DNA from 4 places in the Pseudoduganella dura genome. Region 4 is predicted to be linked to each of the others. Evidence: riboswitches for the same ligand, from Rfam matches in the RefSeq annotation. Region 4 holds a riboswitch; each other region holds the start of a gene.
What was found. Region 4 has a riboswitch for cobalamin ahead of GJV26_RS25985 (energy-coupling factor ABC transporter permease). Riboswitches for the same ligand answer to the same signal wherever they lie in the genome.
Positions count from the first base shown of each region.

Region 1: another riboswitch for cobalamin. It lies ahead of GJV26_RS09815 (TonB-dependent receptor domain-containing protein); the one in region 4 lies ahead of GJV26_RS25985 (energy-coupling factor ABC transporter permease).
Region 2: another riboswitch for cobalamin. It lies ahead of GJV26_RS21145 (TonB-dependent receptor); the one in region 4 lies ahead of GJV26_RS25985 (energy-coupling factor ABC transporter permease).
Region 3: another riboswitch for cobalamin. It lies ahead of GJV26_RS04055 (cobaltochelatase subunit CobN); the one in region 4 lies ahead of GJV26_RS25985 (energy-coupling factor ABC transporter permease).

Region 1 is NZ_WNWM01000002.1:2,219,811-2,227,686, reverse strand. It holds gene GJV26_RS09845 (CobD/CbiB family cobalamin biosynthesis protein) at 1-39, opposite strand, end outside; gene cobU (bifunctional adenosylcobinamide kinase/adenosylcobinamide-phosphate guanylyltransferase) at 33-590, opposite strand; gene GJV26_RS09835 (cobyrinic acid a,c-diamide synthase CobB) at 587-1,888, opposite strand; gene cobO (cob(I)yrinic acid a,c-diamide adenosyltransferase) at 1,888-2,508, opposite strand; gene GJV26_RS09825 (ABC transporter ATP-binding protein) at 2,505-3,278, opposite strand; gene GJV26_RS09820 (FecCD family ABC transporter permease) at 3,296-4,318, opposite strand; gene GJV26_RS09815 (TonB-dependent receptor domain-containing protein) at 4,375-6,228, opposite strand; cobalamin riboswitch at 6,303-6,531, opposite strand; gene GJV26_RS09810 (histidine phosphatase family protein) at 6,560-7,117, opposite strand; gene GJV26_RS09805 (adenosylcobinamide-GDP ribazoletransferase) at 7,122-7,876, opposite strand, start outside.
Region 2 is NZ_WNWM01000002.1:4,826,605-4,834,480, reverse strand. It holds gene GJV26_RS21155 (PepSY domain-containing protein) at 1-1,071, shown strand, start outside; gene GJV26_RS21150 (hypothetical protein) at 1,111-1,398, shown strand; cobalamin riboswitch at 1,469-1,693, shown strand; gene GJV26_RS21145 (TonB-dependent receptor) at 1,765-3,822, shown strand; gene GJV26_RS21140 (class I SAM-dependent methyltransferase) at 3,889-5,670, shown strand; gene GJV26_RS21135 (PDDEXK nuclease domain-containing protein) at 5,732-6,802, shown strand; tRNA gene GJV26_RS21130 (tRNA-Pro) at 6,911-6,987, opposite strand; gene GJV26_RS21125 (SIR2 family NAD-dependent protein deacylase) at 7,112-7,876, shown strand, end outside.
Region 3 is NZ_WNWM01000002.1:882,753-890,628, forward strand. It holds gene GJV26_RS04055 (cobaltochelatase subunit CobN) at 1-2,780, opposite strand, end outside; cobalamin riboswitch at 2,880-3,096, opposite strand; gene GJV26_RS04060 (putative bifunctional diguanylate cyclase/phosphodiesterase) at 3,320-5,425, shown strand; gene cynS (cyanase) at 5,502-5,945, opposite strand; gene GJV26_RS04070 (tetratricopeptide repeat protein) at 6,436-7,428, shown strand; gene GJV26_RS29865 (PEPxxWA-CTERM sorting domain-containing protein) at 7,637-7,876, opposite strand, start outside.
Region 4 is NZ_WNWM01000002.1:5,962,078-5,969,953, forward strand. It holds gene GJV26_RS25975 (hypothetical protein) at 1-152, opposite strand, end outside; gene GJV26_RS25980 (hypothetical protein) at 316-1,086, shown strand; cobalamin riboswitch at 1,145-1,353, shown strand; gene GJV26_RS25985 (energy-coupling factor ABC transporter permease) at 1,494-2,174, shown strand; gene GJV26_RS25990 (energy-coupling factor ABC transporter substrate-binding protein) at 2,171-2,470, shown strand; gene cbiQ (cobalt ECF transporter T component CbiQ) at 2,460-3,194, shown strand; gene GJV26_RS26000 (energy-coupling factor ABC transporter ATP-binding protein) at 3,191-4,063, shown strand; gene cobM (precorrin-4 C(11)-methyltransferase) at 4,060-4,851, shown strand; gene GJV26_RS26010 (sirohydrochlorin chelatase) at 4,866-5,873, shown strand; gene GJV26_RS26015 (precorrin-8X methylmutase) at 5,870-6,559, shown strand; gene GJV26_RS26020 (cobalt-precorrin-5B (C(1))-methyltransferase) at 6,556-7,752, shown strand; gene cbiE (precorrin-6y C5,15-methyltransferase (decarboxylating) subunit CbiE) at 7,778-7,876, shown strand, end outside.

The DNA of each region.
Region 1 (7,876 bases), 3.7 Mb from region 4:
CAGCACCGCCACGGCCGGCCACGACAGGCCGCTCAGCATGAGCCGCCCTTCAGCACCAGCGGCAGGCCGGCCGCGACGAACACGACGCTGTCGCATGCGGCAGCCACTGCCTGGTTGAGCCGGCCCGCTTCATCCGCGAAGGCGCGCGTGACGGCGCCGAACGGTACGATGCCCATGCCCACTTCGTTCGACACGAACACCACATCGCCTTCGTCGCGGGCCAGTTGCGCCAGCAGCGCGGCACGCTCGTCGTGGAAACGCCGCGGCAACGCGATCTCGCCCACGTCCGGGTACTCGATACCGTCCGCGAACAGCAGGTTGCTGAGCCACAGTGTCAGGCAGTCGACCAGCACCAGCCGGTGCGGCGCGCGCCATTGGTCCAGCACCGCCGCCAGCGCCAGCGGTTCCTCGACCGTGATCCATTCCGCCGGCCGGCCGGCGCGATGCGTGGCGATGCGCTGCGCCATCTCGGCATCGCCGGCGCCGGCCGTGGCCACGTACACCACGCCCTTGCCCGATTGCGCGGCCAGCCGTTCGGCATGGGCGCTCTTGCCCGACCGTGCGCCGCCCAGTACCAGCGTGCGGCTCACGGCGTCTTCCTCGACAGCATCGCCGCCGCCGCTTCCGGGTTCGACGGGAAGTAACCGTGGAAATAGGACGCCGTCAGCGATCCGATCCGGTACACGGCTTCGCCCTGCGTGCCAGAGGGGTTCTTGCTGGTGTATTCCAGCACCGGCGCCTGCGTTTCAAGCCTTGAATAATGGAAGGTGTGGCCGCGCAGCGTTCCCTGCGGAGTCGGCATCGCCTGCGGCCCGAGGCCGGCCAGGCGCTTCTGCACGACCACGCGGCCCGGCAGCAGGCCGGCCATCGGCCACGGGTTAGCGGCATCCACCGCGCCGTCGTCGAGCGATTCGGCCAGCGCCATCATGCCGCCGCATTCGGCCAGGATCGGCATGCCGCCGGCATGGGCGGCCCGGATCGACGCGCGCCACGTGGCCGCTTCGGCCAGGCGCGGCGCATGCAGCTCCGGGTAGCCGCCGGGCAGGTAGACGGCATCGGCCTGCGGCGGCACGGGCTCGTCCGCCAGCGGCGAGAAGTACACGATATCGGCGCCGAGGCGGCGCATCACTTCCAGGTTGGCGGCATAGACGAACACGAACGCGGCATCGCGCGCGATCGCCACGGTCTTGCCGGCCAGCGTGGCCACAAGGGGCGTCTCCGGGGCAGGGGCGTCGAACGCTACCTGCGGCAGCGCATTCCAGGCCGCTTCGTCGAACGCCAGCTGGTCGGCCAGCTCGTCGAGAATGTCGTCCACTTCGTCCACTTCGTCCGGCAGCACCAGGCCCAGGTGGCGTTCCGGCAGCGAGCGGCCCTGCTTCGGCAAGGTGGCAAGCAGCGGGATGTCGCGCAGGGATGTCTTCACCATCAAGGCGTGGCCGGCGCTGCCGACGCGGTTGGCGATCACGCCGGCCATCGTCACCGGCCCGTAGTCGCGCAGGCCGTGCACCAGCGCACCGGCGGTTTGCGCCATCGCGCCCGCGTCGATCACCGCCAGCACGGGCACGCCGAACTCGCGCGCCAGGTCGGCCGCGGAAGGCGTGCCGTCGTACAGGCCCATCACGCCTTCGATCAGGATATCGTCCGCCTCCAGCGCCGCCTGGGCCAACAGCCGCTGGCAGCGTTCGCGGCCCACCATCCACAGGTCCAGCGATTCGACCGGGGCGCCGCTGGCGCGGCCGAGCACCATCGGATCGATGAAATCGGGGCCGCACTTGAACACGCGCACGCGGCGGCCGGCACGCACCAGCTTGCGGGCCAGTGCCGCGGTCACGGTGGTCTTGCCCTGGCCGGACGCGACGGCGGCGATCAATACCGCGCGGGTGCCCATCACCACTCCGTTCCGGCCTGCGCCGCGATACCGGCCTTGAACGCGTGCTTGACCACGTTCATCTCGGTGACGGTATCGGCGATCTCGATCAGCTCGGGCGGCGCGCCGCGGCCGGTGATGACCACGTGCTGCATGGCCGGGCGCTCCAGCAGGTCGGCGATCACCGTGTCGACGTCCAGGTAGCGGTACTTCAGCGCGATATTCAGTTCATCGAGCACCACCATGCCGATTGCCGGGTCGGCAAGGAAGCGCTTGGCCTGTTCCCATGCTTCGGCGGCCTTGGCGACGTCGCGCTCGCGGTTCTGTGTTTCCCACGTGTAGCCTTCGCCCATCGCGTGGAAGCCGACCTCGTCGGGAAAGCGGCGCAGGAACTGTTCCTCCCCGGTGGCCATCGCACCCTTGATGAACTGCACGATGCCGACCCTCATGCCGTGGCCCAGCGCGCGGATCGCCATGCCGAAGCCGCTCGAGCTCTTGCCCTTGCCGTTGCCGGTGTTGACGATGATGATGCCGATCTGCTTGTCGGCGGCGGCGATCTTCGCATCGATGATCGCCTTCTTGCGTTCCATCCGCGCGCGGTGGCGCTCGTTCAGTGCCGCGGTATCGTCGGGAGTGGTCATGCGGTAGCCTCTGTGGGAATGAAGATCGTGCGCGCGCCGTGGCGCACCGTTTCGATCGGATGGTGCAGGTAATCGGACAGGATGCCGGCCTGCATCACGTCGTCGCGCGCGCCGGCCAGCCAGCGGCCGTCGCCCATCAGCAACAGCGCGTGCGTGGAAATGCTGTGAGCCAGGTTCAGGTCGTGGCCGATCATCACGATGGTCTTGCGCTGTTCGCGGCACAGTTTCGCCAGCAGGCCCATCACGCTGACCTGGTGGGCCAGGTCGAGCGCGTTGGCCGGCTCGTCGAGCAGCAGCAGCGGGGTGTCCTGTGCCAGCAGCGCGGCGATGGCCACGCGCTGGCGCTCGCCGCCGGAGAGCGTGCGCACGTCGCGCGAGGCGAGGTCGTCGACCTCCATCGCAGCGAGCATGCGCAGCGCGATCGTGTGATCGTCGCTGTCTTCCCAGTAGCGCTTGCCATGGTACGGGTGGCGGGCGGACAGCACGGTTTCCAGCACCGAATAGGCAAAAGCGTCGCTGCGCGACTGCGCCAGGAAGGCGCGTTCGCGCGCCAGCGCTTCGAGCGGCCAGTCGCCGAGCGCGCGGCCATGCAGCAACACGCGGCCGCCGTCCGGTTCGCGCAGGCCGGCCAGCGTGCGCAGCAGCGTGCTCTTGCCGGCGCCGTTGCGGCCGATCACGCTCCAGCATTCGCCGTCGCCGACCTGCCAGTCGAGGTGTTCGGCCAGCACGCGGCCGCCGGCCGTCAGGCGCAATCGTTCCGTGGCGATCATGTTTGCGGTGGCGATCGTCATTTGCGCAGCCGGTGCAGCTGATACAGGAAAACGGGTGTGCCGATCAGCGCCGTGACGACGCCCACCGGCAACTGCTGCGGCGCGATCACGGTGCGCGCCAGCGTATCGGCCAGCACCAGGTAGGCGCCACCGGCCAGCGTGGCGGCCGGGATCAGCAGGCGGTGATCCGGCCCGAACGCGAAGCGGACCGCATGCGGCACGATCAGGCCGACGAAGCCGATGCTGCCGGCAGTGGTGACGGCGCTCGCCGTCAGCAGGCCGGAACAGAAGAACAGGCCCTTTCGCAGCGCGCCGACGCGGATGCCCAGCGTGCTGGCCGCCTCGGCGTGCAGGGCCAGCACGTTCATCGAGCGCGCGGTGCGCAGGGCGAACGCCAGGCCGGCGGCCAGCACGATCCACGGCAGCCAGCGCAGCGGCGCGCCGCCCAGGTCCCCGATCATCCAGAACACCATCGTGCGCAGCCGGCCGTCCGGCGCGATCGACAGCATCAGCGAAATCAGGGCCGAGCATGCGGCGGACAGGATGGTGCCGGTCAACAGCAGCAGTGCCGTACCGCCTTCGGCCGCGCTGCCGCCGCGCATGTCGCGCCGCGCCAGCAGATATAACAGCATGGAGACGGCCACCGCGCCGATGAAGGCGGACAGGTCGACCATCCAGGCGGCGCACATCATCATCATGGCGAACAGCGCACCGACGGCCGAACCGGCGGAAATGCCGAGCACGTAGGGGTCGGCGAGGGGGTTGCGCAGCAGCGTCTGCATCATGACGCCGGCCAGCGACAGCGTGGCGCCGGTCACGAAGGCGGTCAGCGCGCGGGTGGCGCGCAGGTCGAGCAGGGTGGCCGCGAGCGAATCGGCGCGGCCGTGCAGCAGTTCATGCAGCGCGCCGGGCAGCTCGGCGAGCGGAATGGCGACGGAGCCCGTGGCGCCCGCGAACAGCAGGCTGGCGATCGACGCCAGCAGCAAAGCGGCGGTGACAATGCCGGTGCGGTAACGCAGGTGGGCGGAAATTGGGTGCATGCTCTGCCTTGATGATGGGTTGCCCGGCGCGGCGGCACCAGGCAACCCGGCACTGCTTATTTGAAGCCGTAGCGAAGGGCGGCGAACACGTTCGAGCCGCCGGTCTGGTAGTAGCGTGCCAGTTCGTAGTTCCTGTCGCCCACGTTATTCCAGCGTACCAGTGCCGACCAGTCGCCGCTGAAGCGATAAGTGGCATACAGGTTCACCAGGCCATAGCCCGCCAGGCGGTTGCGGTTGCCCGCGTCGTCGAAGCGGTCGGACGACAGCTGCAGCTCGGCGCCAGTCTTTACCGCGCCCAGGTCGTACTCGGCGATGAAGTTGGCGTGACGCTTGGCGCGGCGCTGCAGGCGCTTGCCGGTGGTCTCGTCCTTCGGGTCCTGGAAGTCGGCGTTCGCCGTCAGCAGCAGGTTGCCCATCTTGCGCTCGGCCGACAGCGACAGGCCTTCGAGCAGCGCCTTGTTGACGTTGTAGGCGCAGCCGAAGCTGTAGGTCACTTCCGGCGTGTTCGGGAATGGACACGGGCTGGTGCTCAGCAGCAGGTCGGACAGCTTGTTGTGGTAGTACACGGCGCCCAGCTGCGTGGTGCCGTCGTCGTAATGAATCCCCCCTTCGGCATTGCGGCCTTTTTCAGGACGGTTCGCCGGGTTGCCGTAGCTCGGGTAATACAGTTCGTTGTACGACGGTGCACGGAAGCTGGTGCCGAAGCTGGCTTCGGCGCGCAATGCACTGTTGAAGCGGTAGCCATAGCCCACCGAGCCGGTGGTCTTCGAGCCATACTCGGAATTGTCGTCGTGGCGCACGCCGATGTTGGCAAGGTGCGCGCCGCGCTTGACGCTGTAGCTGGCGGCGATCGCATTGGTGTGGCGCTTGCGGTTCAATGCCGTCGTGGAGCCGTCGACCTCTTCCTTGCGGTGTTCGTACAGCACCTGCAGGTTGTCGGCGCCGATGCGGAAATCGTTTTGCCACGTCAGGGTGCTGGTCGTGGTGTCGATCTGGCTGAAGCCGAACGGGCCGGCGCCGTAGAACGAGCCGGACTTGTCGCGCGCCTGCGAGGCCTGCACCAGCATCGTCCAGAACGGCAGGATCTGGTTGCGCGCATAGACGCCCACGTTGCTCAGCTTTTGCGTGTTGTAGGCGGCGAAGTCATTGCTGTCGTAATCCGACTCGGTGTCGGTGTACAGGAACATCGCGCCCAGTTCATGGCCCGGGGAAAGCCGGTAAACCACCTGGCCGGCCGCACTCTTGCGGTCGTAGCCGTCGTCGTCGGGATCGAAGCTGAAGCTGCCGCTGCGGGTTGCCGAAAAGCCGTCCGAACGTTCCTTGGAAACCGAGAACGAGTAGCTGAGCTGGTCGGTGCCGCCGGAGACAGCCGCATCGGCGGCGAACGTGCGGTCGCTGCCGCCGCCCACCGATGCGGTGACCGATGGCGCGCCCTTGCCCTGTTTCGTGAACAGCTGGATCACGCCGCCGATCGCATCCGCGCCATACAGCGTGGACAGCGGGCCGTAGACGATCTCGATGCGGTCGATGGCCGACAACGGAATGCCGTTCCAGCTGGCCGAACCGGTCGAGGCGGAGGCGATGCGCACGCCGTCCACCAGCACCACGCTCTGGTTGCCGTTGGCACCGCGGATGAACACGTTCGACGTGGTGCCGGGGCCGCCCGTGCGCGAGACCTCGAGGCCGCGCTGGCGCTGCAGCAGTTCGGTGATCGAGCCGGCACCGGAGTTGGCGATCTGTTCGGCGGTGATCGTGACGGTGTCGCTGATCACTTCGCTGGCCAGCGTGGGCGTGCGGGTGGCGGTGACGATGATCGAATCGATGGCGGTGGCCTGGGCGTGGGCGGCCGGCGCGGCAATGGCGAGCGCCAGCGACGCGAGCGCCGCCTGGGATGCGAGAGGAGAGGTCATGGCAAATCTTTGTAAAGTGGAGCAACCGGTCAACGTCCCCGCAGGCCGGATTGAACAGAGCCGCTCTCTGAAAAGCGGCTCCACCTGGATTGGCCGGTATCCGGGCTGGCGGGCATCACCGTCCGACCTTCCCATGCGAACGCACAGTGGTTGTCGCGGACGGCTGCCGCGCTGCGATCGCTCGCGCGCGGCTGCCTGCTTACCGTTGCGGGGGCAGCATACGTTGGCCGAGGGCGGCTTCGTATTTCCCGTTTAACTGCGCTCGAGGACTCGAACGCGGGCACCAAAACGGCGCCATTATAAAGGATTAATGCCAGGTATCAGGCTGCAATCAATCGGGCCCGACGCCCACGGCAAGGCGCAGTACCTCGCCGTAGGCGATGCGGTGCGGGATCGCGGCGGCGGCCAGCGCGGCCTGTTCGGGCGGGGCGCCGCCGGTCATGGCGGCCAGCAGGCGCATGGTGCCTGCATGGCAGATGACCACGGCGCGTTCGCCGGCGCGCAGGCGGATGTCCGCCAGCGCGCCGGCAACCCTGCGGGCCACGTCGAGCACGCATTCACCGCCGCCGGGCCGGTCGTGCAGCAGGTCGGCGGCCCAGGCATCGACTTCGGTGCGCGGGATATCGTTCCAGCTGCGCAGCTCCCAGCCGCCGAAATCCATCTCGGCCAGCCTTGCGTCGAAGCTCACGTTCGCCGCCAGCAGGCGCGCCAGGGCGGCGCAGCGGCGCAGCGGGCTGGAAAAGACCATGGCGTCGCCCGGCAGGCCTGCGGCTTGCAGTGCCGCGTGCACCCGCGCCAGCTCATCCGGATCGGGCGGCAGGTCGCTGCGGCCATAACAGAGGCCCTCCGCCGCCAGCGGACGGGGATGGCGGACCAGGATCAGCTCCACCGCGTCAACTCCACCGCGCCAGCACGCACAGGTAGAACACCGCCTCGGTCAGCTGCTGAACCGCGCCGAGGCAATCGCCGGTGTAGCCGCCGAGGCGTCGGCGCAGCTTGCGGGCGAACCACAGCGTGACGAGCGCCATCGCGAAGCCGCCCATGGCGATGCCGCGCCATTCCAGCCAGCCCAGGGTCGTTGCCGCCAGCACGGCCGGCGCGCAGCAGGCGGCGGCGATCAGGAATTCGATGCCGGTCATCTGCTGTGCCATCGGCTTGGCCTTGCCCTTGGCGCGCGCGTAGTCCATCCGCCAGATCAGGCTTGCCGCCATCAGCCGTGACAGCGGATGCGCGACGCATAACGCGGCAACCGCCGCCAAGGGCCCCAGGTGTGCCAGCGCGGCGCACTTCACGGCCAGCAACAGGATGATGCCGATCGCGCCATAGGCGCCGATGCGGGAATCCTTCATGATGTCCAGCGCCCGTTCGCGTGTCATGCCGCCGCCCAGGCCGTCGCAGGCATCGGCAAAGCCGTCTTCGTGGAAGGCGCCGGTGAGATAGATGCCGGCAGCGGTGGACAGCAACACGGCCACGGCCGGCGGCAGTACGAGCGCCGCGGCCCAGTAAACGGCCGCGGCGACGAGGCCAACGACGAAGCCGACCAGCGGGAAATAACGCGACGCGTGGTGCAGCCAGTGCGGCTGGAAGCCCACCCAGCGGGGAATCGGCAGGCGCGTGAAGAACTGCAGCGCGATGAAGAACAGCCGCA
Region 2 (7,876 bases), 1.1 Mb from region 4:
AACCCGCACCGGCCGCTCCATGTCGTGGAGCTGGGCGATGCGGCGGCGACCCGCGTCTATGTATCGTCCACGACCGGGCAGGTGGTGCTCGATGCGCCGCGCGCGGAGCGCTGGTGGAACTTCGTCGGCGCCTGGCTGCACTGGCTGTACATGCTGAAGGACCAGCCGGTCGACCCCGTGTGGACGTGGACGGTGATCGCGCTTGCCACCGCCGGCGTGCTGTCTTCCGTCACGGGCATCGTCAACGGCCTCTGGCGCTGGCGCTTTTCCGGCCGCTACAAGAACGGATCCCGCACGCCGTATCGCGAGGGCGCGATGCGCTGGCACCACATGCTCGGCCTGACGTTCGGCCTGGTCCTGTGCACCTGGATTTTCAGCGGCCTGATGTCGATGAATCCCGCCGGCATCTTCGATGCCAGGGGAACCAGGCCCGACACCGCGGCGATGCAGGCCGGCAGCCCGGCGGCATCGCGCCTGCCGCCGGGTGTCCACGCGATCCTCTCCTTGCTGGCCGGGGAAGGCTTCGCGGCGCGCGAACTCGAATGGCGCGTGCTCGATGGCGAGCCGTTCATCCTGGCGCGCGGCACGGCCGATAATACCCGCATCATCCGGGCATCGGCGAACGGCTACGCGGTACTGGGCGGGTGGCCGGAGGAAAAGCTGCGCCGCGCCGCTGCAAGGGCACTGCCTTACCCGGTTGCCTCGTTCGAAAAGCTGGCGGCGTACGATGCCTGGTACTACGCCCGCGACGAAGCTTCGATGTATGGGGGCGATGCGCGGCGCCTGCCAGCGCTGCGCGTCGTCTTTGCCGACCCGTCGGCAACGTGGATGCACATCGACATGCATACCGGCCAGCCCGAGCTGAGCGCCGACCGGTCGCAGCGCGCCGGGCGGTGGCTGTTCAACCTCTTGCACAGCTGGGACCTGCCCTCGCTGCTGGCGGCAAACCCGCTGCGCATCGCCGTGCTGATCGTATTGAGCAGCGGCGGGCTGCTGCTCAGCGCGACCGCCGTGGTCATCGCGTGCCGCCGGCTGCGGCCAGCGCGTAGAATGCACCCTTTGAGCAAGTAACCAAGCAAGTAACCAAGCAAGTAACAACGAGGATACAACGTGAAAAAAGCAGACCTGGCAAAGAACGACGCCAAGAAATTGATGGGCAAGATGGTGGCGCCGGGTACCACGGGGTTCGGCAATGCCGCCGCCCCCGCCGTCGACAAGCGCGAACAGCGCAAGCGCGACCAGGCGCTCGGCCTGGTGCCGTTCGCGGTCAAGCTCAACAGCGAGCTGGTGAAACAGCTGCAGGCGCTGGCCACCGAAACCGGGCAGGACCTGAACGCCACCGTGGCCGACGTGCTGGCCAGGGGCCTGGCCGCCGGTACCGGCGCGGCGAAGAGCTGATCCAGGGCCGGCACGCGCCGGTCTTTCCTCCCTTACGGCGCCCCACCCGGGGTTTGCCGCGGGTTTGCGGCTATAATCCCGGCCGTTTGGTGCCCGCGCACGTGTTCATGTGCGCAGTTAAACGGGAAACACATGGCTGACGTTCCAGCCGAAAGTGTGCTGCCCCCGCAACGGTAAGCAAGCGCCGTCCAACGACGGCAGGCTGTCTCTTCATGCCACTGTGCTTTTCAAAAGCATGGGAAGGTGGGACGGTTCCCTTGCCAGCCCGGATACCGGCCAGACAGGTGGCGCGGGCGACATCGCCGGCGCTGTTCAGCCGTGCCCACGGGGAGTGGGCGGGGCTGTCATCCGTCTCCATCATCCGCCATGAACAAACTGATCCTCGGCCTGGCCGGGACCCTGTGCGCGTCCGCCGCACAAGCGCAAGCACCCGAACAACCCGCCGAAAATACGGCCGCCACCGTCCAGGTGCTGGGCAACTACGACAACGGCGTCGGTACGTCGGACGCCGCCAGCGCCGGCACCGTGACCGCCAACCTGATTGCCAGCCGCCCCGCCCTGCGCCCCGGCGAGGTGCTCGAATTCGTGCCCGGCGTGATCGTCACGCAGCACAGCGGCGACGGCAAGGCGAACCAGTACTTCCTGCGCGGCTTCAACCTGGACCACGGCACCGACTTCGCCACGTTCGTGGACGGCATGCCGGTCAACATGCGCACGCACGCGCACGGCCAGGGTTATACGGACCTGAACTTCCTGATCCCCGAACTGGTCAACCGCATCCGCTACCGCAAGGGCCCGTACTATGCCGACGAAGGCGACTTCGCCTCGGCCGGCGCCGCGCACATGGGCCTGGCGGACAGGCTGCCGGCCGGCCTGGCCACGCTGACGGTGGGCGAGAACGCCTACCGCCGCGGCCTGGTCGCCAACTCCACCGCGGCCGGCAACGGCAACCTGCTGTATGCGCTGGAACTGGCGCACAACGACGGCCCGTGGACCACGCCGGAGGCGTTCCATAAAACCTCGGCGCTGCTGCGCTACAGTGCCGGTAGCGCCGCAGACCGCCTCAGTGTAACGGCAATGGGCTACAAAGGCGCGTGGCACGCCACCAGCCAGGTGCCGCTGCGCGCCGTGCAGGATGGCCGGCTCGGCGAATTCGACGCGGCGGACGCCAGCGACGGCGGGCGCGCCGCGCGCTACAGCCTGTCCGCCGAATGGCGCCGCCGCGGCGCGGACACGCTGTGGCAGGCCATCGCCTACGCGGTCCGCTCGGACCTGACCCTGTTCAACAATTTCACCTACTTCCTGGACGATCCAGAAAACGGCGACCAGTTCAAGCAGACCGAGCGCCGCAAGATGACGGGGCTCGACGTGTCGCACACGTGGTTCGGCCAGCTTGCCGGACGCCCGATGGAAAACGCGGTCGGCGTGCAGGGCCGGTTCGACCGCATAGCGCCGGTCGGGCTGTATGCCACGACCGGGCAGCGCGTGCTGCGCACGATCGCCGAATCGCGCGTGAGCGAAGCCAGCGCCGCCGCGTGGCTGCAGAACACCGTGCAATGGACGCCCTGGCTGCGCTCCATCGCCGGCGTGCGCTACGACCGCTACCGTTTCGACGTGGCCAGCTCGATCCTCGAGAACAGCGGCACGGCGAACGACCATATCGCCTCGCCCAAGCTGTCGGTGGTGCTGGGGCCATGGGACAGGACGGAGTTCTTCGTCAACTACGGCGAGGGCTTTCACAGCAACGATGCGCGCGGCACCACCGCCCGGCTGTCGCCGCGCGAACGGGAGCCGGTCGATCCTGTGACGCCTTTGGTGAAAACGCGCGGTGCGGAACTGGGGCTGCGCACGGAGCTGGTACCGGGGCTGCAAAGCTCGATGGCGCTGTGGCGGCTGCGCTCCGGCTCCGAGCTGGTGTTCTCCGGGGATGCGGGCGACACGGCGCCGAGCCGGGGCAGCAAGCGCTCCGGCATCGAGTGGAACAACCACTACATCGCCAGCCGGTGGCTGCTGCTCGACCTGGACCTGGCATATTCGCGGGCGCGGTACACGGAGCATGATCCGGCCGGGGATCGCGTGCCGGGGTCGGTCGAGAAGGTGGTGGCGTTCGGGGCCACGGTGAACGATGTGGGGCCTTGGTCGGGGGCGTTCCAGATGCGCTACTTCGGGCCGCGCCCGCTCATCGAGGACAACAGCGTGCGGTCTTCATCCACTGCCATCGCATATCTGCGGGGCGGATATCGGATCGACCGGCGGTGGCAGGTGTCGGTGGACGTGTTCAACCTGTTCGACCGGAAGGCCAGCGATGTGGATTACTACTATGCCTCACGGTTGCCGGGCGAGGCTGCCGAGGGCGAGGAGGATATTCACTATCATCCGGCGGAGCGGAGGACTGCGCGGGTGACGTTGCGGGCGGTGTTCTAGTCAGCCACGTATTACCCTGTTCCAGACTAAAATCGTTCGTGGCTTCCCGGACCGGACTTGCACTCGATGACATCGATCCCCTACTACGAACAACATGCGGCCCGGCTGGCCGGTCAATACGAATCGCTGGCCTTCGAGGATGTGCATGCCGGATTACTGGATGCCCTTCCCGCACCTGGCGGAACGGTGCTCGACGTTGGCGCCGGCTCCGGCCGTGATGCCGCCTGGTTCGCGGCAAATGGATACGATGTCGTTGCAGTCGATCCGTCCGATGCCATGCTCGCCCAGGCGCGCCGGCTTCACCCGTCGGACAGGATCCATTGGCTCTCCGACAGCCTGCCGGACCTGGCAAAGGTCCGGCGCCTCGGCCTCAACTTCGATCTCATTCTTCTGTCAGCCGTGTGGATGCATATCCCTCCGGCGGACCGCGAGCGGTCGTTGAGAAAGCTGGCTACGCTGCTTGCTCCCAAAGGACGCATCGCGATCAGCCTGCGCCTTGGCGCGCCTGATACCGAGCGGGCGATGCATGAGGTTTCACTCCTGGAGCTGTCGGCCCTCGCCCAGCGGTTCGGACTGCGCATGGTCCGGACCAGCGACAGCCAGGACAGGCTGGGACGGGCCGATGTCTCATGGACGAATGTCGTATTGGGCCTGCCGGATGACGGCCTCGGCGCCCTTCCCCTGCTGCGCCACCTGATACTGGTCGATGAAAAGGCATCCACATACAAGATCGCGCTGCTGCGCGTTATCGCCCGCATCGCCGACACCGCCTCGGGCCTGGCCCGTTACGAATCGGAATCGGTCGTGCTTCCTCTTGGGCTGGTATCGCTCTTCTGGCTGCGCATGTACAAACCGCTGATCGAGAATCAGTTGCCGCAGATGCCGGCTTCACGGCTGGGTACCGGGCCGGGGTTCGTCACCGATAATTTTCATGCCTTGCGGTCGGTTACAACCGTCGAACTGGGTATCGGTTCCATGTTTGCAGGGGATACGGCAAGGCATCTGCACCGGAGCCTGTCGGAGATCTCGCAAGTGATACGGGACATGCCGGCCAAATACCTGCGCTGGCCATCGAGCGACCGTCCGATTTTTGAAATCACCCGGCGCCGGCAGATGTCGACGCCGCAGCAACTGCGGATCGACGACGCTTTCCTGTGGAGCTTTGGCGACTTCCGCGTTCCGCTCGAGGTCTGGCAGGCGCTGACCCACTACAATGTTTGGATCGAGCCGGTGCTGGTGGCCGAGTGGGTCAGGCTGATCGAGGCTTACTCCGGCAACCGTGTGCCGGACGTTCGCATGCTCGCACACAGGCTGCTCGCATGGGCCGACCCTGTCCGCGATACCAGTTTTGCCAGGGCAGCGGTCGAGCGCATACGCGCGGAGGGCAAACCGGTGTATTGCGTATGGACCGGGGCACGTTTGCGGGACGAATACGATGTCGATCACTGCTTCCCGTTCTCCGCATGGCCTTGCGGCGATGCCTGGAACCTGATGCCTTCCGCGCGTAACATCAATATCCAGAAATCCAATCGGCTTGTGACACAGGCAGCATTGGAACGCGCCAGTGACTGGATAACGGCGTGGTGGGCAGATGCGTTTCTCGGCCAGGGTGAAGCGCAGCGCCAGCGATTCTTTCTCGAGGCCGCGCAGACGTTGCCGCTACTCGTGGCCAGTCCGGGGACAGCGGATATCATCGACGCTATGAAAATGCATCGCATCAGACTGAGCAAGGATCAGGGACTGCGCCCCTGGGAGCCTGGCGAGGTTGGGAATCGAAAGAGGATGACAACCAGTGAATTGGCATTTCCTGATGGGAGTGCTGTGAAAGAATTGCCGGTCAACCGATGATCAATCACTTGCAACCTGATGGGCTCACTGTCCAACCATTTATGTTACCGCACGCCGCATCATGACCGACCAGCGCCCGACATCCCTCTCCCCCGTACCCGCAGGCTACGCAGACTGGCTGGCCGAACTGAAGACGCGCATCCAGACAGCCCGGCAACGCGCGGCACTGGCGGTCAACCGCGAACTGGTGCTGCTCTACTGGCAAATCGGCAGCGATATCCTGCTTCGTCAAGGCCGCGAAGGCTGGGGCGCCAAGGTGATCGAGCGGTTGGCGCACGACCTGCGCACCACCTTCCCTGAAATGAAGGGGTTTTCGCGTGCCAACCTGATGTCGATGCGAGCTTTTGCCGAAGCCTGGCCGGAACCGGAAATTGTCCAACAGGCTGTTGGACAATTACCATGGGGCCACAATCTGATGCTGCTCACCAAGCTCAAGGATAAACAGCTACGGCTTGCCTACGCCCAGCGCGCTGTCGAACACGGCTGGTCGCGCAGCCTGCTGGGCATGCACATTGAAACACGCTTGCTGGAACGCGAAGGCCAGGCGCTGACCAATTTCGAGGCGCGGCTGCCCGCGCCGGAATCCGACCTGGCCCGGCAAAGCCTGAAAGACCCCTACCTGTTCGATTTTCTGGATATCGGTGCGGAAGCCACTGAACGCGCCATCGAAACCGCCCTCGTGCAACACGTCACCCGCTTTTTACTGGAACTCGGCGCCGGTTTCGCCTTCGTCGGCCGGCAGGTTCCGCTGGAAGTCGGCGGCGACGATTTCTTCATCGATCTGCTGTTCTATCACTTGAAGCTGCGCTGCTATGTCGTGATCGAACTCAAGGCCGACAAATTCAAGCCGGAGCATCTGGGCCAGTTGAGCTTTTACCTCACCGCTGTCGATGCGCAAGTGAAGAGCGAGCACGATGCGCCCACCATCGGCCTGTTGCTCTGCAAGAGCAAGGTGGTAGCCGAATACGCCCTGCGCGATGCAAGCCGCCCCATGGGCGTGGCGGAATATCAACTCGTGGAGTCCCTGCCCGCCCTGCTACAGACCAGTCTCCCCAGCATCGAACAGATCGAACAGGAGCTGGCCGGCCTGGACGAACCCGACAGATCGACGCAACAGGACAGCAATGCATGACTGCTACGTGCGGTATCGCCTGCTTTCCATACCACGAAAAATGCAGGGATAAATTCCCCACAAACGACAAAGGCCGCTCCGAAGAGTGGCCTTTGTCGTTGAATCTTTTGGTCGGGACGGAGTGATTCGAACACTCGACCCCTTGCACCCCATGCAAGTACGCTACCAGGCTGCGCTACGCCCCGACGAGAGCCGGATTATAGCAGACGGCCTTACGTTTTTGCCATGCCTTTTTGCGTTCCACCAGGCACGGCCATTGGCGGCTGCCAGCCAATGGCAAGCGCAGCCAACGGCGCTAGAATCGCAGGCATGACCGACACAACCACAACCGCCCTGCTCGACCATGCCGCCGACCTGATCCGCCAGGCCGACAGCCTGATCGTGGCGGCCGGCGCCGGCATCGGCGTCGACTCCGGCCTGCCCGACTTCCGCGGCAACGAAGGCTTCTGGCGCGCCTACCCCGCCCTCGGCGCCGCCCGCATCGCATTCACGACCGCCGCATCTCCCGCCACGTTCAGGGAAAACCCGAAACTGGCCTGGGGGTTCTATGGCCACCGGCTCAACCTCTACCGCGATACGGTGCCCCACAATGGTTTCGCGTTACTGAAGAGCTGGGGAGAACAAATGCCCCACGGCTACCACGTCTTCACCAGCAACGTGGACGGCCAGTTCCAGAAAGCCGGCTTCGATGCCGGCCGCGTGCATGAATGCCACGGCTCGATCCACCACCTGCAGTGCCTGGCACCGTGCAGCGATGCGATCTGGGAAGCAAAGGAATTCACACCCGAGGTGGATGCGGAAAAGTGCCGCCTGACGAACGAACCACCGCGCTGCCCCCACTGCGGCGGCCTGGCGCGCCCCAACATCCTGATGTTCGGCGACTGGGGCTGGGTCGAGAAAAGAAGCGCCCGGCAAGCGGAGCGGCTGGAACGCTGGCTGGACAAGGTGGAACACCCGGTCGTCGTCGAACTGGGCGCCGGCACGGCGATTCCGTCGGTGCGGCTTTTCAGCCAGGAGGTGATCCGGCACAGCGGCCGGCTCGTGCGCATCAACCCGCGCGAGCCGGACGTGCCG
Region 3 (7,876 bases), 5.1 Mb from region 4:
TTGTCGGCCAGGCTCGCGCCGAGCTGGTAGCCGAGCCTGGTCGGCAGCAGGTCGCCGTCGACCGCGTGGAAATTGCGGCCGGTCGGCAGCGACTCGGGCGAGCGCAGCGGATCGTTGCCCTTGCCGGGCTCGATGTAGCGGCCGTCCAGGCCGGCCAGCAGCGCCTTCATTTCGAGGCGGGGCGAATCGGCCAGCTTCGCGGCGACGGCGGGATCGTCGATGCCGCCCTTCTTCATCGACCCGAGCATCAGGTCGATCGATTCCTGCCGCCACGGCCGGCCGAAGACGTGCAGCCCGTGCGGCATGAATTTTTCCTGCAGCTTGGTCAGATAGTGGCCGATCTCGTGGGCCAGCAAATCGTCGTCGGCCGCATCGTAGCCGATGCCGCGCACCGCCAGCACATCGGCCATCGACGCTTCCAGCTCCGCCTTCAGGTTCAGCGCCGCCACGCGTTCGCGCATCAGGCCGGCCGCCTGCGTCTTCAGCGATTCCGAGCTGGCCGCCTCGTAGCTTTCCACCACCTGGCGCAGCGCCAGCAGCTCGTCGTACAGCGGCGTGCTGGCCAGCGGCGGCGTCAGGTGGTCGACGATCACGGCCAGCCCGCGCCGCTTGGCCTGCGTGCCCTCGCCGACCCCGTCGACGATGTAGGGATAGATCCCCGGCAGGTCGCCGGCGATCAGGCTCGGGTAATCGTCGCTGGCGAGCCCCACCGCCTTGCCGGGCAAGAATTCGTATGTCGAATGGCGGCCCACGTGCACCAGCGCATCGGCCTTGAAACGGTCGCGCACCCAGTGATAGAAGCCGAGGTACTGGTGCGGCGGCGTGATGCTGGTATTCGCATGCAGCAGTTCCTCGTCGACTTCCCAGCCGCGCGGCGGCTGCGGGCCGATGAACACGTTGCCGAACACGAGGCCCGGCACCAGGAGCCTGCCGCCGTCCACCATGACCTTGCCGGGCGCGCTCCCCCACCCTTTCAAGCCTTCGATGCCATAGCCGGCCACCTTGCGGCTCAGCCGTTCCAGTGCGGCGCAACGTCGTGCCGCGCGCACGTCGAGGCAGGCGCGGTAGCCGTCGCCCAGCGCGGCCAGGTCGCGGATCGCGGCCTCGCGCAGCGGATGATCGGCGCCCTCGACCAGGTGCTGCAGCTCCTTGACGATGACGTCCACCTGCTTGCGGCCCAGCAGCCATTCGCCGGCCGCTTCCGCTTCCAGCACGTCCACGTGCAGGCGGCCAAGAAGGCCGTTCGTCATCTCGCCCTGCACGCGCGGCGGCAGCGTGGCGAACCAGCGCGCGTACTCCGCGGCGGTCAGGCTGTTCACGCTGCCGGCCAGCTCGCGCAGCGCGGCGCGGTCTTCCGGCAGGTTGACGCCGTGCGCCATGATCCGGTCCAGCAGCGCCCCGGGCGACGCCGGCAGGTCGCCGACTGTGTAGCCGGCGTCCTTCATCGCGTGCAGCATGTCGAACAGCGAGGCCGGCACGTCGAGGTTGTCGGCGCCGATGTTCTGCCGGCCCGGCGGATGGTTGTAATAGATCAGCGCCACGCGCTTGTCGCGGTTCGGCTTGTCCCGAAGGGCCAGCCAGCGCGTGACGCGGCCTGCCAGTCGCGCCGTTTCATCGGCCAGCACCACCGGCGGCCGGTTCTCGATGCCGGTCAGCCTGTCGCGCTGCGCCTGCCCCAGCGCAGCCACCACGATCGGCTGGCCGATGCCCTGCAGTTCCGGCAGCGCCACGCGGTATTGGACGGAATCCGGCGGCAGGCCGTCCGGCGACAGGCGCCATTGCAGCGCCGTGCGGTCGGACAGCCGGATGGCCTTGAATACGGGGACATCGAGCCGCCTGAAGGCGTCCGCCACGGCTTCGCGCCCTTCGGCCGCGCCCACCACGAAATCCTGCAGCACGACCAGCGCCGCCGGCCGGGCCGGCGCGACCAGTTCCGGCAGACGCTCCAGCGCTTCGCGCGACGCGCCGCCCCAGCGCGTGAGCACCTGCACGCACGGCTGCCCGCCGGCCTCGATGCGGCGGCACACCGCGGCCGGCACGGCGGCATCCATGTTCGCCAGGTCGAGCACCACCACGGTGGGCCGGGCCGCCAGGCCCAGCCGCGCGCCGTTGCCCCACGCCGCGGCATCGGCCAGTTCGCGCCCGCCGGCGCGCACCCGTAACGTCGGCTCCGGCCGCGGCCCCGCCAGCGGCGCGGCCGGGTGCAGGCGATGGGCGAACAGCGCTTCGGTATTGTCGACGCCGCCGGCCTGCCACACGCGCCGCGCCGCGAGCCAGCGCATTGCAGCCGGGTGGGCCTGCGCCGCCGCCAGGGCGGCCGGCGACGGCGCCTCGGCGGACAGGTCGCGCAGCGTTTCGGGCGGAAAATCGCGCATGGTGCGTTCCTTGTCACCGCCGGGTTGGCCGACCGCTTCGCGGCTCATCAGGCTCAGGCCCGCTTCGCCGTTGAACGCCAGCACCGCCGTCCTTGCCTTCGCATGGCGCGCCAGCGCATCCTTCAGCCGCTGCGCCGGATCGCCGAACAGGGACACGGCAAGGATGGTGTCGGCCTGGCCGACCAGCCGCGCCGCCTCCTGGTCGCCGGTGGCCATCCACTGTGCCGGCGTGCGCAGCACGATGCGGTCGTTCGGGTGCCGGGCGAGATGGCGGTGCGCCGCCTCGATCGCCACCGGCGCGGCGCGCTCGGTGACGACGGCGAACAGCGTGGCGGCGTACCCGCGCGCGCAGGCGGCGATGCACAATAGCGCGGCCAGTGCGCGCACGAATGGGGAAATGCTCAAGGTAGTCCGACCGTCCCGACCGTTTCCCGGCCGGCGCCTGCGGCAACCGGAAGGAACAGGCGATGAAAACGCAACAGGCAGGACCCCTCCCCGGGCCCGGCACATCCATTGCAAACGGCCGGTCTTCTGGCTTGCCGTCGTCCTTCCCGGTTCGTGCCTTCCCGTGCGCTGCACAGTGGCGGTTGAACCGGGTCGTCAGGCTTACAGCAGCGGGGGCTGCGCCGGACTGGCGGGGATCGACATCCCGCGCATCACCGGCTTCCCGTTTCACCCCCTGGCCGAAAGGCGGGAGGGCACCGTTTGCTCAAGCGGCGGATTCTACAGGCAATGATGGCGGTTTGTCACGACGGCCGCGGCGCTGACAAACAACACACGCTGGCGAAAAGACAGTCACGATATTTCCTGATGGCATTGATTGGGGTATAGTCATCGTGACCTGGACAATTCACCGATACCAGGCCCGCTTTCCGTTGCCACCCTTGCCGCCGCAATCGTTGTCCACAACATTCGATCGTCGGCGCCTCTCCTTATTCCTGCCGATGACTGCACAAACCTCCGATCTGATGTACCGCCTGCTGGTGCAGGGCGTGGTCGACTACGCGATCTACACGCTGACGCCCGAAGGCATCGTGTCGAACTGGAACGCGGGCGCGCAGCGCGCCAAGGGCTACACGGCGGGCGAGATCGTGGGCCGGCATTTCGAAGTGTTCTACAGCGCCGAAGACCGTGCCGCGGGGCTGCCGGCGGCCGCGCTGGCAACCGCGCGTGCCGAATCGCGGTTCGAAGCGGAAGGCTGGCGCCTGCGCAAGGACGGCACGCGGTTCTGGACCAGCGTGGTGCTCGACGCGATCCATGACGACGACGGCAAGCTGGTCGGCTTCGCCAAGATCACGCGCGACATCACCGAGCGCCACCAGCAGCAGCTGAAACTGATCGAGTCGAAGGAGCTGGCCGAACAGTACAGCCAGCAGATGGCATCGCTGTCGCACTTCCTCGAATCGGTGATCGCCAACATCCCCGCCAGCGTGCTGGCGCAGGACGTGGGCACGGGCGAGATCCTGCTGGCCAACGGGCAGGCGCGCCGCCTGTTCGCCGGCACGGATGCCGGCAGCAGCGCCGACCTGAAAGGCCGGCGCATGCGCGACTGCCTCGATGCGGACGTTGCGCAATATATCGAGCGCCTGGCGGCGGCTTCGGCGGGCGGCCAGGCGACCGACGACGGTCTGGTGCAGACCCCGCTCGGCCCGCGCACGCTGCGCAGCCGCACGGTGGTGGGCAGCCGGCCCGACGGCGAGGGCGACTATATCCTGATCATCACCGAAGACGCGACCGACGAACTGGCCGCCTATGCGCAGATCCACCACATGGCCCAGCACGACGGGCTGACCAACCTGCCGAACCGCACCTATTTCCACGAGCGCCTGGCAGCCGCGATCAGGGACAGCGCGCAAGAGCACACCCATGCGGCGATCCTGTGCCTGGACCTGGACAACTTCAAGAACATCAACGACGCGTTCGGCCACGGCTTCGGCGACAAGATCCTGCTGACGCTGGCCGGCCGGCTGAAGAAATGCCTGCGCGAGCACGATACGCTGGCCCGTCTCGGCGGCGACGAGTTCGCGGTCGTGATTCCCCGCGTGCGGCGGCTGGAGGAAGCGGAGCAGGCGGCGCAGCGCCTGATCGACGCGGTGGCGCCGGCCTTCGCGGTCGATGGCCACAGCTTCTCGGTGGGCCTGTCGATCGGCATCGCGATCTCGTCGCCCGACGGCAGCACGGCCGAGCAGTTGCTGCGCTTCGGCGACATGGCGCTGTACGAAGCCAAGCGCAACGGCCGCAACCGCTATGAACTGTTCCGCCCCGAGCTGGAAGCCGCGTCGCGCGTGCGCCGCCAGATGGAAATCGACCTGCGCCGCGCGCTGCACCGCGGCGAACTGCAGATGCATTACCAGCCGATCATCGAAAAGGAAGGCTGCCGCATCTGCGGCTACGAAGCGCTGATCCGCTGGCACCACCCCGTCAGGGGCCTGGTTGCGCCGATGGAATTCATCCCGCTCGCCGAGGAAACCGGCCTGATCCACGAACTGGGCGCCCGGGCGCTGAACCTGGCATGCCAGGAAGCGGCGACCTGGAGCAACGGCGAAACCATCGCGGTGAACCTGTCGCCCGTGCAGTTCAAGAGCACCGAACTGGTGAAGACGGTGGCGCTGGCCCTCGAGGATGCGGGCCTGGCGGCCGGACGGCTGGAACTGGAAATCACCGAGTCGGTACTGCTCGCCAATACCGACGGCAATATGCGTACGCTGCAGGCCCTGAAGGCGCTCGGCGTGCGCATCTCGCTCGACGATTTCGGCACCGGCTATTCGTCGCTGAGCTACCTGCGCTCCTTCCCGTTCGACAAGATCAAGATCGACAAATCGTTCGTGCGCGACATGGGCGAAAGCCGCGAGGCGATGGCGATCATCCGCGCCATCATGGGTTTGTCCAGCAGCCTGCTGATCGAGATCATCGCCGAAGGGGTCGAGACCGAGGAGCAGTTCCGGCAACTTCAGGACGAAGGCTGCTCGCACTTCCAGGGCTACCTGTTCGGGCGCCCGGTGGCCGCCGAGCATCGGGTAGTGGCGATCGAGGAACGGCGCGCCGCCTGAGCCTCCGCCTCTGCGCCACCGCGGAACATGACAGCGCCCGAAGCGCACCATGCCGGTGCACCGCGGACGGCAGTGCTCAGTACGTCTTGTAAGGCAGGAACTTGCCGGACATCGTGATGCTGACCCGGTCGCCGGCCGGATCCGGTTCGCGCTGCATGTCCATCCGAAAATCGATGGCCGACATGATGCCGTCGCCGAATTCCTCGTGGATCAGCGCCTTGAAGGTGGTGCCGTACACGCTGACCAGCTCGTAGAAGCGGTAGACCAGCGGGTCGGTCGGCACGGCCGTCGGCAGCGAACCGCGGTACGGCACCTGCTGCAGCACCAGCACCGCCTCTTCCGGCAGGCCGAACACCTCGCCGACGATCGCCGCCTGGCGCGCATCGAACGTCATCTGACCCAGGCAGCCGGCCGTCACCCACTCCTTCGACAGGCCGACCTGCGCGGCGACGTCGCACCATTTGATACCATTGCGGATCTTGGCGGTCATGATCATTTCGGTGACGTCGGTGCGTTGCATGTTTTGTCCTTTGGGATGGGTGGAAAGTAATGTGGCAGCGGGCCGCGGGCATTGGGCCCGGCCAACCCCGGGTTGCCATCACCAACGAGCAGCATTTATCGTGCCAGATGAAGCCGCACTACCGGAACTTCACCATAAGGGTCGGCTGTGCGCCGTCTTGAGCCGATCAGGACGCCCGGCCGTCGAAGCCCGAGCGCACATCGGTTACGCCGGCCGCAAATCAGATCGGGGTTATTGCGGGCAGGCCGGATCATCCGGGCAGCCCTTCCAGGACTGCTGCCGGCATTGCCGGATTGGCCCTGGCTTCGATTCGTCTGCATAGACGGCAGTAGGCCGCAACGGGGCTGCAATCAAGGGGTGTTTCTCAAGACAATAACCCCAAAGCGGATGGCCAATAGCATGGGGGTCTCGTTACAGTTACACAATGCCATATTGCCACATGGAAACTTGTGAGATAATGTTCTAACTTTTGTCCACTGAGCTATTGAAGATGCGAGTCTCCCAAATCTGGCGATCTGTTTTTACTTGTTCGATCATCTACATTTTTATGGCGGCAGCAGCCAACACATCGGTAGACGCCAACGCATCAGAGAAGCAGGCACCGCTGAAAGCCAGTACAGCGGCCTCGACCGTTGATCAGCGCTCATTAGAAGAGCTCGAAGTACTCGCCCGTACTGGAGACGCTGGGGCAAACTATACCCTCGGGGTACGCTACGCTAAAGGTCTTGGGGTGTCCGCAGATCCCATCAAAGCTTTTTCCCGGATGCGTTCCGCTGCACATCAGGGGCACCCGGATGCGCAAACTGCTGTTGGGCTCTATTATCTTTTCGGCACCGGAACGAAAGCCAGTCCGCAGGATGCAGTCAAATGGCTTAGCTCTGCCGCGACACGGGGAAATATTGAGGCCCAAGGGATACTAGCGGAAATTTATTTTTATGGAACTGGTGGTACAGCCAAGAATCGGAAAGAGGCTCTCAAATGGGCTGTGGCAGCCGCAAAGCAAGGAGATCCGGAATCTCAATACAATCTAGCGGTCTTGTATTCGCAAGACGACGCAAAGACGGCCAATCACGCTGAAGCCGTGAAGTGGTATAAAGCAGCTGCTAACCAGGGACATCTCGATGCGCAGATGCAAGTCGCGGTAGCCTATCTTGAAGGGCACGGCGTTACCCCCGACTTCAATGAAGCCTATCGGTGGTTGAAGCCCCTGGCGAAACAGGGTAATTCGTCGGCTCAGACAAGACTTGGTTTCATGTATCAAAATGGTAAAGTACCCGGGCAAAGCGCAGGTTCTAGCAGAGCGGAAATCTGTTTTTATCGCGCTGCAAAGCAAGGGAATCCAGAGGCGGCAGTTCAGTTTCGGCGTTTTGCGAGCGAAAACCCAGGTTTTGCCGAGGCAATTGCTGCCGCATCCATATCGACGCCAAATAACACCATGACTCAGGGCGAGTGGGCAATGCCTCAGCTTGCAAACTGCGAATAGCTTATTTCCCGTCCAGTCAAGTGATAATTTGATGCATCCCGCAATCGAAGCGGGATTGGGTCGCATACGAAGACACTTACGGTTTCGTAATTCTTTGCTTACCGCTTGGGGCCGGCTTGCCAACGCTGCGTGAATGGGCGCCCAACCTCCCGCAGTAGCATTGGGCGCGCCGTATTGCACGGCGCTGTACGCCGTCAATATCGAACGGTCAGCCGGGACGGCGAGCTAAGCGCCGCCGGCGAAATGCACCGCCAATGACTCCGAGGCCGATGATCAGCGTCGCCCAGGACGCGGGTTCCGGGACTGGAGAAAGGATGACGTTATCAATGGCAAACTCCGGGAACTCCTGTCCACCGGTGATCGTCAAGGAATGGATGTTGGTGAAATCCTCAAATTTGAAAGTTGAAAATGCGTCAGCCGCCTCCGCGTCGATGAGAATCGTACTCGT
Region 4 (7,876 bases):
TCCGGATAGGCGGCGTCGTAATCCAGCCAGACATACGGCGTCAGGCCGTGTTCGAGCAGGCGCGCGAGCGTCCAGGTCGAGGCGGTCTGCTGTTCGAGCCAGGCGCAGGCCTCGGCAGTGGTGGCGCGGAAGGGCAGGTCGGTGGTGCTCATGATGGTTTCGGCAGTGAAGGGACCGTTACGGCGGACCGTTATTGTAGTGCACGGCGAAGAACCGCCCGCCGCCGATCCCGGCGATAATGCCTGTCCCGGAAAATCGCGGAACGCCGCGAAACGCCGCGCATCGCCGGCAGCCGGCCGCAACCCAAGGAACGCCATGCACGAACTGATATCGCAATTGATCCGCCTTTACCTGCCCGTCGGCGGCGCGCCGGACGGGCTGCAACAGCATCTCGACGGGCGCGCGACCCGCGCCTTCGATCTGGTGAAGGATGGGGCGGTTCGCGCCATCGTGCTGCCGTTCGAGCGGCCGGCCGGCGCCGGTGCCGATGGGTGGGAGCGGCTGTGCGCGGCGGCCAATGCGCTGCAGGGCGAGCTGGGCTTGCCGGCACCGGCGGTGAGCGTTTCCGGCGCCACCGGTTTCCGGCTGTGGCTGTCGTTCGAGGAGCCGTTGCCGGTCGCCGGGGCGCAGCGGTTCCTCGATCTGCTGCGAGCGGCTTACCGCGCCGATGCGATGCCGGCAGCGGCAGGCGTGCAGGCGCCGGTCGAGCTGCCGCCGTGCCGCAATCCGTCGACCGGCAAATGGGCCGCGTTCATCCATCCCGGCATGGGCGCGTCGTTCGCGGATGAGCCGGCGCTGGAAATTGCGCCGCCGCTCGCCGCGCAGGCGGCATTCTTGCAAGGGCTGCAATCGATCAGCAATGACCAGCTCCGGCACGCGCTGGACATTTTGCAGCGCGCGCCCGAACAGCCGGCGGCACCCGTTGCGCCAGCTGCAAAGGCCGGCCCGAAAGCGCAAGCGGTGGCGCATGGCGGCGCGGTACCACCCGACCTGCTGCTGAAAGACGCCACGCTGGAAGACATCGTGCGGTTCCTGCATGCGAAGAACATCGAGCCCACCTTCCGGCATGTGCTGCCGCCGCGCTGACGGCAGCCGCCCGCGCGGCGGCTTTCGCCTGAAACACTATCCCATCGCCTCCCTTATCGGTTACTATGCGCGCTTGGGTGCGCTCCTTCCTTTCCAGGGAGGACGTTAAACGGGAAACCGGTGAAGCCGCCATGCGGCCATTCCGGTGCAGCCCCCGCTGCTGTAAGCCTGACGGACTCCGTAATCAAGCCACTGCGAGAAATCGCGGGAAGGCACGGAAGAAGAATGACGGCGAGCCAGAATACCGGCCCATGCAAGTCAGCACCGATTCCCCGGGGTGATGGGAAGCCGCTGTCGATCCGGCTTCCGTCTGCGGCTTTCCGTTCACGGCCCGTCTCGACCGTCTTTCCACGCATTTTTTCGATCCCCGCCGGTGCTCGTTTCGACCATTCGACGGGAGGTTTCGAATGCATATCATGGAAGGTTTCCTGCCGCCCGCGCACGCGCTGGGCTGGTCGGCCGTATCGGCCTGTTTCCTGGCCTGGGGCCTGCGCTCGATGGGCCGCGGCCTGCGCCGGCATCCGGAACAGCGCATGCTGTTCGGCGTCGCCGCCGCATTCGCATTCCTGCTGTCCGCGCTGAAGCTGCCGTCCGTGACGGGCAGTTGCTCGCATCCCACCGGCGTGGGGCTCGGCGCACTGCTGTTCGGCCCCGCCCCGATGGTGCCGGTCGGCTTTGTCGTGCTGCTGTTCCAGGCGCTGCTGCTGGCCCACGGCGGCATCACCACGCTCGGCGCCAACGTGTTCTCGATGGCCGTGGTCGGCCCCTTCGTTGCCTATGGCGTGTTCCGCGCGGTCGCCGCGCTGGGCATGTCGCGCTCCCTCGCCGTGTTCGCAGCCGCCTGCCTGGGCGACCTGGCCACCTATGCCACCACGTCGCTGCAGCTGGCCTGGGCCTTTCCCGACCCGGTCGGCGGCATGGCCGCTTCGCTGGCCAGGTTCGCCGGCATCTTCGCGCTGACCCAGGTGCCCATCGCCATCAGCGAAGGCATATTGACGGTGCTGGTGGTGAACGCCATCGCCCGCTTCAATGCCGCCGAGCTTCGGTCCGCGCCGGTCTTCGTCCATGCTGCCAGGGGGGCCGCATGAAAGCGCGTTCCTGGATGGCGTGGGTGCTGATCGTGCTGCTGACGGTGCTGCCCCTGTGGCTGGCGGGCGGCGCGGCATTCGGCGGCGCCGACGACCTGGCGCGGCAGGCGGTGGGCACGATCGCGCCCGGCTACGAGCCGTGGTTCTCGCCCGTGTTCGAGCCGGCCAGCGGCGAAATCGCCTCGCTGCTGTTCGCGCTGCAGGCCGCGCTGGGCGCCGGCGTGATCGGCTACTGGCTCGGCCTGTCGACCGGGCGCGAACGCGCCCGCGACGCAAGGGAACCGGATGTTGATTGAAACGACCGCGTGCGCCAGCCGTTGGCGCGGCGTGGCCCCCTCGGCCAAGGCGCTGTTCGCACTGTCCGGCGCGGCCGCCGCATGGCTGGCGCGCAGTCCCGACACGCTGGCCGTGCTCGCGGCCGTACCGGTGCTGGCCGCGTTGCTGGGTGCGCGCGTGCCGCCGCGCGCCTGGCTGGGCGCCGCGCTGGCACCGCTCGGCTTCCTGCTGCTGGCATGCATGACGCTGCTGTTCGGCCCCGACCCGCACGGCACCTGGCACTGGAACGGCGCGCTGCTGCCGGCGGTCCAACGTACCGCCTTGCGTTCGCTGGCCGTGCTGGCCGCGCTGCTGGGCTTCGCATTGACCACGCCGCTGCCGGACCTGCTGGCATTGCTGCGCCGCCTGCGTACCCCGGAACTGCTGCTCGACCTGATGGCGCTGTGCTACCGCATGCTGTTCGTGCTGCGCCAGGCATGGGACGAAGGCGTCGAGGCCCAGCGCGCGCGCCTGGGCCATCGCGGCTGGCGCCAGCGCTGGCGTTCGACAGGCATGCTGGCCGGCCACATGGCGCAACAGGTATGGCAGCGCGCCGCGGCGCTGCAGATGGCGGCCGACGCGCGTTCGTATGCCGGTACGCTGCGTTTCCTGCCGGCGGCGTTTCCCCACGCGCGGCGCCAGAATGCGCTGGCCGCGCTGGCCGGTGCGCTGCTGCTGGCGCTGGCCGCGGGAGACCGCTGGTGAGCGCGCCACCGGTCCTCGAACTGGCCGGCGTCGACCACGTCTACCCGGACGGTTCCACCGGGCTGCGAGACTGCAGCCTGGCGCTGGCGCGCGGCCGGCGCCACGCGCTGCTGGGCGCGAACGGCGCCGGCAAATCCACCGTGCTGCTGCACCTGAACGGCCTGCTGCGCCCGGGCGCCGGCCAGCTGCGCCATGACGGCCAGCCGGTCGATCACGGGCGCGCCGGCCTGGCCGCGCTGCGGCGCCGGGTCGGCCTGGTGTTCCAGGACCCCGACCGCCAGCTGTTCGCGGCGCATGTCGAAGAGGATGTGTCATTCGGCCCGCTCAACCTCGGTTTCGATGCCGGCACCGTGCGCGCAAGGGTGGCCGCCGCGCTGGATGCCGTCGGCCTGCGCGAGCACGCCGGCCGCGCGGTGCACCGCCTCAGCTTCGGCCAGAAGAAACGCGTGTGCATCGCCGGCGTGCTGGCGATGGAGCCGGAGGTGCTGTTGCTGGACGAGCCGATGGCCGGACTCGATGCCGCCATGCAGGCCGGGCTGGCCGCACTGCTCGACCGGCTTGCCGCGCGCGGCGTCACGGTGCTGCTGTCCACCCACGATGCCGATTTCGCGTTCGGCTGGGCCGACGACATCCACCTGCTGGCGGCGGGCCGCTGCATCGCGTCCGGCCGGGCGGCAACGCTGGCCGCGCGCCCGGACCTGCTGCACGCCGCCGGCCACCGCGTGCCGCTGGCCATCGCGCTGCATGCGGAACTGGCGGCGCGCGGCGTGCTGCCGCAAAGTCCCGCGCCGCGCAGCGTGCCGGCCCTGCTCGATGCGCTGCGCGCATTGCCCCGACAGTTTGAACATCCAGGAGAAACAACCGCATGACGATCGCAAACGCCGGCAAGGTATGGTTCGTGGGCGCCGGCCCGGGCGACCCGGAACTGATCACCGTCAAGGGCCGCAGGCTGCTTTCCGAGGCCGGTGCCGTGCTGTACGCGGGATCGCTGGTCGACCGCGCCGCCACGCTCTACGCGCCGCCGGGCTGCGCGATCCGCGATTCGAAGGACATGACGCTCGAGGACATGACCGCGTGGCTGATCGGGCAGGCCGCCGTGCACGGCACGGTGGTGCGCCTGCAGACCGGCGACCCCGGCCTGTACGGCGCGCTGATCGAACTGGCCCGCCCGCTCACCGCCGCCGACATCGAATGGGCCGTGGTGCCGGGCGTGTCGTCGGCGATGGCGTCGATGGCCGCGGCCGGCGAATCGCTGACGCTGCCCGAAGTGACCCAGAGCGTGATCTTCACTCGTGTCGAGGGGCGCACGCCGATGCCGGACGGCGAGGACCTCGCCAGCCTGGCCGCGCATCGCACGACCCTGTGCATCTTCCTGTCGATCACGCTGATGCACAAGGTTGAAACGGCCTTGCGCGCGGCCGGCTGGCCCGAGGATGCGCCAATGCTGGTGGTGCACAAGGCCAGCTGGCCCGGCGAGGAAAAGATCATCCGCGGCACGCTGGCAGACATCAAGGCGCGCTGCCGCGCCGCCGGCGTGGCCAGCCAGGCGATGATCGTGGCCAGTCCCACGCTCGGCGCGCTGCATTGGGAAACGCTGGCCCGCTCGAAACTGTACGACCCCACCTTTACCCATCGATTCAGAAAGGCAAGCGCATGAACGCTCCCATCATGATGCAGGCGGCCGCCGTGCCGGCACGCGACAATACCGACGCGAATGGCCAGGACGTCATCCTCGTCGTCGGCCATGGGTCGCGCGAGGACTCGGGCAACCGCGAGATCCGCGAATTCACCGACGCGTGGCGCGCGCGGCGGCCCGGCTGGCGCATCGAGCTGTGCTTCATCGAGTTCGCGCCGCCCGAGCTGAACGCCGCGCTGCTGGCCGCGGCGCGTGGCGCCCGCCGCGTGCTGGTGGTACCGCTGATCCTCAATGCCGCCGGCCACGTCAAGATGGAAATTCCCGAGGCGGTGGAGGGCGCGCGTGCGGCCTGCCCGCAAACGGAAATCCTGCTGGCGCCGCACTTGAGCGCCTGCGACCCGGTGCTCGCCGTGCTGCGGCGCAAGCTGCGCGGCGCGATGGGCACGCTCGACATGCCCGATCCCACGACCACCGGCGTCGTGCTGCTGGGCCGCGGCTCTTCCGACCGCGGCGCCAACGGCGAGATGGCGAAGATGGCGCGCTGGCTGCTGGAAGAGGGCGACCACGAGCTGGTCGACCTGGCCTTCACGGGGATCACCTGGCCGCGCCTGGAAAAAGTGGTGCAGCGCCAGGTCCTGCTGGGCATGCGGCAGATCGTCGTGCTGCCGTATTACCTGTATACCGGCACGCTGATGCAGCGCATCCACCGGCAGGTGGAGCACCTGCGCGGCCAGTATCCGCAGGTGCGTTTCGCCTGTACCGGACATTTCGGCTTCGAGCCGGAGATCTTCGCGCTGATGGACGCGCGCGTGGAAGACCTGCGCGCGGGCGTGCCGGACAGCCGGCTGCCGTGCGACGGCTGCAGCTACCGCGAGATCGCCCATGACCTCGGGCACGGCCATTCGCATGCTCATACGCACGACCATGGCCAGACCCACGGCCAGGAGGATGCACATGAGCACGGCCATGCCCACGCGCATGACCACGCACACGCCCATGCGCATCATGGCCACGATCATCCGAAGGCGGGGGAGCCGGCATGAGCACGATCAACACCGTCACCGAACAGCTGACGCGCGCCGGCCAGGCCATCGAGCACGACAGCTTCGCCGTCATCGATGCCGAAGTCGAGTCGCACACCTACACCGCCGCGCAGTGGCCGATCGTGCGCCGCATGATCCATGCGAACGCCGACTTCGATTTCAACGGCCTGACGGACTTCCATCCCGAAGCGGTGGAAGCGGGCATCCGCGCCATGCTGGCCGGCGCCACGCCGGTGGTGGCGGACGTCGAGATGATCTGTTCGGGCCTGTCGCAGCCGCGCCTGGCCCACTTCGGCATGCGCACGCACCAGTTCATCAGCGATGCGGATGTGATCGAGGCCGCCCGGCTCGAGGACACCACGCGCGCCGTGCAGGCGATGCGCAAGGCCCACCGCCTTGGATTGCTCGATGGCGCGATCGTCGGCATCGGCAACGCGCCCACCGCGCTGATCGAACTGGTGAGACTGATCCGCGAGGAGGGCGTGCGACCCGCCCTGGTGGTCGGCATGCCGGTCGGTTTCGTGTCGGCGGCCGAATCGAAGGACCTGATGGCAGAAGTGAGCGAGGTGCCGTGGATCGTGATTCTCGGCCGCAAGGGCGGTTCGACGCTGGTGGTGGCGGCCCTGCATGCGCTGCTGGCGCTGGCCGAGGCGCGCCAGAACGCCGCGCCGGCGGAGCGCGCGTGAAGGAAAAGACGGCCGCGGAACGGGGCACGCGCACCGGTTTCACGACCGGGGCTTGCGCCGCCGCGGCCGCGCGCGCGGCGATGCTGGGCCTGGCCACCGGGCGCGTGCCGGAGACGATCGAATCGCTGCTGCCGAACGGCAGCCGGGTATCCTTCGCCGTGCACGATGGCCGCTGCGAGGAAGGCCGCGCCCACGCGATGGTCGTCAAGTTCGCCGGCGACGATCCGGACTGCACCGACGGCGCGCACCTGACGGTCGACCTGCGCCTGCTGCCGGGCCAGGCCGGCGCGGTGACCTGGGTCGCCGGCGACGGCGTCGGCACCGTGACGATGAAGGGCCTGGGCCTGGAAGTGGGCGGCCCGGCGATCAACCCGGTGCCGCGCCGGAATATCGCCGACAACCTGCGCGAGGCCGCGCCCGGCCTGCTGGCCGAACACGGCGTGGAAGTGACGATCAGCGTGCCGGACGGCCAGGCGATGGCGAAGAAAACCACCAATGCGCGGCTGGGCATCCTGGGCGGCATCAGCATCCTTGGCACCACCGGCATCGTCAAGCCGTATTCGACGGCGGCCTGGCGTGCCAGCGTGGTGCAGGGCGTGCAGGTGGCGGCCACCGCCGGCCATGGCATGGTGGCGCTGACGACCGGCGGGCGCACCGAGACGTTCGCGATCGCCACGCTGCGCGCCGGGCGGCCGGAACTGCCGGCCGCCTGCTTCGTGCAGATGGGCGACTTCCTGCGCTATGCGCTCGATGAGGTGGTGGCGCAGGGCATCGGCCTGGTGGTGCTGGCGGTCATGGTGGGCAAGCTCACCAAGATCGCGCAGGGCGAAACCATCACCCACGCGAACCGCAGCGAAGTCGATACCGACCTGGTGGCGGCGATCGGCCGGCGCATCGGCGCCAGCGACGAGGATTGCGCCGCCATGGCCGCCGCGGAAACGGCGCGCTTCGGGGCCGAGCTGATGGTCGAGCGCGGCCTGGGCGATGCCTTCCACCATGCGCTGGCGCAGGCCGCCATCGATACCTTGACCGCGCCGGACCGCTATGGCCGGGCGTTCCGCCTGCGCGTACTGGTGTGCGACTTCAGCGGCCAGCAGGTGGCCGACGTGTGGACCGACCCGGTGCCGCCGCCGGCATTGCCTGCCAGCGCCGGGCGCACCGGCATCGACCACATCCTCGACGCCGACGCGTGAACCGATTTTCTCTTTCAGCCCATCCATGAACATCAGTCTCCAAGACCCCAACCCCTGCCGCGTGATCGGCGTGCTCGACGACGGCGCCGCCAGCCTGGGCCCCACTGCGCTGGCATACCTGCGC